Regions from separate parts of the Mogibacterium neglectum genome, predicted to be linked through region 2. Evidence: predicted binding sites of a transcription regulator. Region 2 holds the regulator's gene; the other holds the start of a gene.

Region 1 (3,486 bases), 560 kb from region 2:
CCTTCATCATATCCTACATATCCTGGAGGAGATCCTACTAATCTTGAGACCGTGTGCTTCTCCATATATTCTGACATGTCAATTCTTATTAAATTCTTTTCAGTGTCAAAAAGTGTCTCTGTAAGCGCCTTAGCGAGCTCCGTCTTACCTACACCAGTAGGTCCTAAGAATATAAATGAGCCAACTGGACGGTTCTCATTCTTAAGCCCTGCACGAGCCCTCAAAATTGCCTCTGAAACAGCTCTTACACCTTCATCCTGACCGATTACCCTCTTATGAAGAATATCCTCTAGGTGAAGTAATTTTTCACGTTCAGATTCAGCGAGCTTACTTACCGGAATACCTGTCCACTCGGAGATTACTGCTTGAATTTCTTCTTCACCAACCTCTTCACGGAGCATTCTGCTCTCATTTGCCTGTTCTGTCTTATTCTTTAAATCTTCAATCTCTTTTTCTAGAGCTGGTAACTCACCATACTTTAACTTAGCAAGCTTCTCTAAATCATATTCACGCTCCGCACTCTCGATTTCATGGCGTAGCTCATCTAGCTTGAGCTTCTTATTTTTAAGCTCTTGAATCATATTTTTCTCATTTGACCATTTAGCCATGAGCTCGTCATTCTCAGTCTTAAGGTTTGCTAGCTCTTCGCTAATTGCATCTAATCTACTCTTGCTAGCCTTATCATCCTCTTTGGAAAGTGCTTGTTTCTCGATTTCAAGCTGCATGATTTTACGAGATATCTGATCAAGATCCGAAGGCATACTATCTATTTCAGTTCTAATTCTAGCAGCTGCTTCGTCCATCAAGTCAATTGCCTTATCTGGTAAATACCTATCACTTATGTATCTATTAGATAATGTTGCACACGCGATCAGTGCATTATCAGTGATTCTAACACCATGATGTATCTCAAACTTTTCTTTGAGCCCCCTTAAAATGGAAATGGTATCCTCAACAGATGGTTCATCGACCATAACCTTTTGGAATCGTCTTTCAAGCGCTGCATCTGTCTCAATATATTTTCTGTACTCATCAAGTGTCGTAGCACCTATGCAGTGCAGCTCACCTCTAGCAAGTTTTGGCTTGAGAAGATTTCCTGCATCCATCGAGCCTTCAGTTTTTCCAGCACCAACGATAGTATGAATCTCATCTATAAAGAGAATAATATTACCATCTGACTTATCTATTTCATTTAAAACAGCCTTCAGACGTTCTTCAAACTCACCTCTATATTTAGCACCAGCAATCAGCGACCCCATATCAAGAGAGAAGATTGTCTTTCCCTTGAGTCCATCAGGAACATCACCATTTACAATACGCTGAGCGAGTCCCTCTACAACAGCAGTCTTACCAACTCCAGGTTGACCAATCAAAACTGGATTATTTTTCGTCCTTCTAGAAATAATCTCTATAGCTCTTCTAATCTCGAGATCTCTTCCTATAACTGGGTCGAGTTTACCTTTTCTTGCAGCATCTACTAAATCTGTACCATATTTATTTAAAGCATCATAAGTATCCTCAGGATTCTGACTTGTAACTCTTTGATTTCCTCTAACCATAGTCAGAGCCTTCATAAATTCATCCTTGTTAATACCATACTTGCTCATTAATCCATTAACTTCTTGATTGTTAGACTCAAGAATTGCAAGATATAAATGCTCAACACTTACATAATCATCCTTAAAATCACTTGCAATTTTTTCGGCTTTAGTAAGCACGTTGTTAAGCTCAGAACTCATATATAATTGAGTGGAGCTGCCACTTACTTTTGGAAGCTTTTCAAGATTTGATTTCAAATCAGCTTTTAGTGACTTGACATCAACATTCATTGCCTCCAAAAGCTTAGGAATCAAACCATCACCGTCACTTATTACTGCATAATGAACATGTGCAATTTCTAATTGCTGGTGTCCATACGAATTAGCTATACTTTGCGAATCGAGAATGGCACCTTGCATTTTCTGAGTATATTTTTCAATATTCATTGCCTTCCTCCTTAATTAATTACTTTATTATAAACAATACATTTGCTTACAGTAATAATTTAGCACTCGTCTGTGACGAGTGCTAATAATTAACGTGATGATTGTGTGAAGATGTAAATCTTATTCTTTAATTTCTGTAGTTTATTCCTCATAGAACGAAGATTAGGCCAAGATAATACCATTGAGTATAGCTGAGTAAATACCACTAGTTAACGGATGAAGTATCTTGTTCACAAGACCGAATAGTAGCATTAACAGTAATATGATGCCACCATACTGATACACCGTACTGTACCAGCTTGTTTTGCGAAGATTAAAGAGTTCTGTAACTAATCCAAATCCATCAAGTGGCGGTACAGGAATAAGGTTAAATACCATCAGTGTTATATTAACCATTACAACATATAGGAATATCTTTGTTATTATCCCTTGCAACGAATCTTCTAGTATGACTTCTTTGCCCCACATATTAATCGAAAATCTCGTTATAAAGGAGAAAACTATCGCTATAAGAAAATTCATAGATACGCCTGCGATAGACACTATAAACTCATTTAATCTAGGATGTTTATAGTAACGATTATCAATCTGAACAGGAATCCCCCAACCAAATCCACAAAATACCAGTGCCGCGAATCCAAATGGATCAATATGTTTTGTAGGATTTACAGTTAATCTACCCTGCAGCCTTGGTGTAGGATCACCAAATGCATTAGATGCAAAAGCATGTGCAAATTCGTGAAAGGAAAGCCCTACTATAATGCCCGGCAAGGTAAGAAGCATGTCAAAGAAGTATTCCTTTGGATTTCTAAGTCCTCCATCTAAGAAATTCGTAACCAATAAAAGAATTAATATAATTCCTGGTCCGGAGCGAAGTAAATTTTTAAAATTATCTTTCATATCATCATCCTATTTTATACAAGTACACCATCGATGCTGAAAGTTTTACAATCAGTGATTTTAACATCTACAAGTTGGCCGGTTATGTTTCTTCCTGAAGAAACATTTACGAGTTTAAATCCATCTGTCCTGCCTGAATATGATTTATCATCTTTGCGGCTAGAACCATCAATAAGCACTTTGACGGTTTTATCTGAAAGTCGTTTATTCATCTCCAGCGAATATTTGTTTGTAACTTCATTTAATCGTTCAAATCTCTCGTGCTTAACATCGTATGGAATCTGCTCTGAAAATCCAGCAGCAGGCGTACCTTCTCGTGGCGAGTAAATAAAAGTAAAGGCAGAATCATATTTAACATATTCAACTAGTGATAATGTGTCCTCAAACTCCTGCTCTGTCTCCCCTGGAAAACCTACGATGATATCTGTAGTAATTGCAATATTTGGACATGTAGCTTTGAGCTTGTTGATAATATCGATATATTTTTCTCTATCGTATCTTCTGTTCATGCGCTTTAAGACTGAGCTACTGCCTGACTGGACAGGCAGATGTATGTGCTTACAAAGCCTTTCACACGTTCTATAACAGTCTATCAATTCGT
Region 2 (3,486 bases):
TTCTTTCTCACGATGACTATCTCAAGACTAGAACTACACCGCTAGAAGCTTAATACTTGTTTTGTAGAGAACGGAGAATGTGATTATGATTAAGAAAGTACCTTTTCCCATATGTGGTGTGATGCTCGGAACGGCTGCCCTCGGAAATCTACTGCAGAGTTATTCGGAGACAGTTCGAAACGTTTGCGGAATTTTGGCAGCATTTTTGTTGATCTTAATACTATTAAAGCTCGTAAAATATCCGGGTACAATAAAACAAGATTTGGATACTCCTGTTATGGCTGGGGTGGCAGCTACTTTCCCTATGGCGCTGATGATACTCAGCACATACGTTAAACCATTTATCGGGCAAGGCGCATACTTTGTCTGGATATTCGCTATAGTATTACATGTCATTCTAATCGTATATTTCACAGCGAAGTTCCTACTGAAATACGATCAGAAGAATGTTTTCACGACCTGGTTTATCGTATATGTAGGAATTGCAGTTGCTGGAGTTACTGCACCTGCGTATGAAAAGATTGGATTTGGAGCAGCGACATTTTGGTTTGGTCTAGTTACGCTGATACCGCTTCTGGTAATAGTTATCAAGAGGTATGTGGCACACCCACTGCCAGAACCAGTTAAACCACTCAGTGGGATATTTGCAGCACCTATGAGCCTTTGTATCGCGGCATACATTCAGTCAGTTCAGGTTAAGAACTTTACACTGCTTATGGTGATGTTTGTAGTCGCAACAGTACTGTATGTATATTCTCTAGTTGTCTCCCTTGGATTGTTAAAGAAATTCTATCCAAGCTTTGCAGGATTTACGTTCCCATTTGTAATCAGTGCGATTGCTACCAAGCAAACTATGGCATGTTCTGCTCTCATGGGGCATCCGCTTTCATGGTTAAGCAACATAGTTCTAGCTGAGACGGTTATAGCAACAGCGTTCGTAGCATTTGTGTATGTGAAGTATATGGTGTTTATATTTGCTGGGAATGCAGGTCATGAGGGCAAATAACGTAAATGCATCAATAAGCAGAACTGTTGCAAAAAGGCAAGAGAGTAATCTTCTAAAAAGAAGCATCTGAGATTAATATTGATAGACCTCGGCATATGACCGAGGTCTATTTTAGTGTGAACATACGCTGATGTGTATTTCACGAAAAAAACATATAGTATTCAATTTTATGTGTTGACACATTGAGACTGTGATAGTAGACTATGTGTAGTGATTAGCACTCCGTATTAATGAGTGCTAACAAAATCTTGAGGACAGGAGGGAGAGCAATGGATATAAGTAAGAGAAAGCTTCAGATCCTCCAAGCAATTATTACTGATTACGTTAAAAGTGCGGAGCCTGTCGGTTCGCGGTCACTTGCTAAGAAGTATGGATTAGGCGTCAGCCCAGCGACGATTAGAAATGAGATGGCTGATTTAGAAGAGCTTGGATACTTAACTCATCCTCATACTTCGGCAGGTCGTGTACCTTCTGATAAAGCTTATAGACTTTATGTAAATAGTCTAATGAGTAAGCACGATCTTTCACTAGAGGAAAAAGAGATTATTAACGAGAGAATGCAGGTTAGTGTGGCTGAGTTTAATCAGACTCTTCAGCAGGCTGCGGAGCTTTTATCGGATATTACAAAGCTTGCATCCTTTGCGATGACACCATCAGCAAACTGTGACACGCTAAAGTTCATAAGGCTGCTTCCGGTAGATGAAGCCACAATCGTGTTGATGATAGTTTCGGATACAGGTAATGTTAACAATACTACGCTTAAAGTGGATGTTGCTTATACGCCTGAGGCTCTAGAAGTTTTGAGCAAGTCGATGACATATAACTATAAGGGAAATACGATAGATGAGGCCCTTAAGAAATCGATTATCGCAGATTTCAATTCTGACCTCGAAGCGATGAGTCCGTTGGCAAGTAAGATTATGCCTAATTTCATGAAGACACTTGAGGACATGCTCAATGTCAATCTCTACATGGAAGGCTTGACTAATATATTCAATATTCCTGAGTACAGCAGCATTGATAAGGCGAAAGCTTTTATCGAGCTAGTTAGCAAGAAGGATGAATTTGCTAAGGATATGCTTCAGCGTGACGATGGAATAATCGTAACTATAGGAGATGAAAATAGCGATTCTTCGATGAAAGATTGTTCTCTAGTAACAGCGACATATCACGTAGATGGTAAATTGATAGGAAAGATTGGTGTAATCGGACCGACACGCATGAACTACAGTGAGGTTACTTCAATTATGGAGTACTTAACTGAGAACCTCAGTAAATCGTTCTTACTAAGTGAAGGAAAGGAAATTAAGGATGACTGAAGAGAAAAAGATTAATATCAATCAAGCTGAAGATCAGACAAAGGTGACAGAAGAGATTAAGGCTGAAACATCAGAATCAATAGATGACAATATAGAAAATGAAAAAGCACCGCAAAAAGAGGAGCAGCCTAAATCCTCCGAAAACGCCAAAGGAAATGGTGAGGAGACTGCTGCCGAAGATGATAGCAAGAAAGCGGAAGCTGAAGAGAACGGTGATACAAAATACATCAGATTGATGGCAGAGTTTCAGAATTACAAGAAGAGAGTGGCAAAGGAAAAGTCTGACATCCATGCGTATGCAAATGAGAAGATTGTAACTGAACTACTCGAGGTTCTAGATAATTTCGAAAGAGCACTCGCAAGCGATGCTTCGGCAGACGTAGAAGGATATGCAAAGGGAATGAAACTGATCTTTGATCAATTGCTTGGAGTGTTAACTAAGTCTGGGCTTTTGGAAGTTGAAGCTTTGGGTGAAGATTTCGATCCTAACATGCATAACGCAGTTATGACAGCGGATAGTGAGGAGTACGGTAGCAACAAGGTTTGCAGTGTGCTTCAGAAGGGATATACCCTTAATGGAAAGGTCATTAGACCGTCGATGGTTACCGTCGCAAAGTAGTAGTGCGATAGCATGAAAGACGTGTACATAAATTTAGTAAATTAAGATTTCTTATATGAAAGGAAGTAAAAAAATGAGCAAGATAATTGGAATTGATTTAGGAACAACAAATAGTTGTGTAGCCGTTCTAGAGGGCGGAGAACCAGTGGTAATCGCAAATGCAGAGGGTTCAAGAACTACTCCATCTGTAGTTGCATTCACTAAAAATGGTGAGAGACTAGTAGGAGAGACTGCTAAGAGACAAGCTATAACTAATCCAGATAGAACTATCGCTTCTATCAAGAGACATATGGGTGAGAGCTATACTGTAGAGATTGATGGCAAGAGCTACACTCCACAGGATATTTCAGCTATGATATTAGGAAAGCTCAAGTCTGATGCTGAAGCTTACCTCGGAGAAAAGGTTTCAGAGGCTGTAATCACAGTTCCTGCATACTTCTCCGATGCACAGAAACAGGCTACAAAGGATGCTGGTAAGATTGCAGGACTCGATGTAAAGAGAATTATCAATGAACCAACCGCTGCATCGCTAGCATATGGAC

Evidence for each region. Region 2 encodes HrcA, which represses chaperone genes, less so after heat shock. Its sites were predicted from a motif close to TTAGCACTCNNNNNNNNNGAGTGCTAA; they were not measured.
Region 1: a site for HrcA is predicted at 2,045-2,071, ahead of clpB (ATP-dependent chaperone ClpB). Genes of this name have one in related genera too.

The regions. Positions count from the first base shown of each region.
Region 1 is NZ_CP128647.1:996,104-999,589, forward strand. Features, by position in the region: gene clpB (ATP-dependent chaperone ClpB) at 1-1,985, opposite strand, end outside; gene QU661_RS04705 (site-2 protease family protein) at 2,148-2,885, opposite strand; gene miaB (tRNA (N6-isopentenyl adenosine(37)-C2)-methylthiotransferase MiaB) at 2,900-3,486, opposite strand, start outside.
Region 2 is NZ_CP128647.1:438,100-441,585, forward strand. Features, by position in the region: gene QU661_RS01990 (C-GCAxxG-C-C family protein) at 1-53, shown strand, start outside; gene QU661_RS01995 (TDT family transporter) at 86-1,006, shown strand; gene hrcA (heat-inducible transcriptional repressor HrcA) at 1,276-2,325, shown strand; gene grpE (nucleotide exchange factor GrpE) at 2,318-2,944, shown strand; gene dnaK (molecular chaperone DnaK) at 3,018-3,486, shown strand, end outside.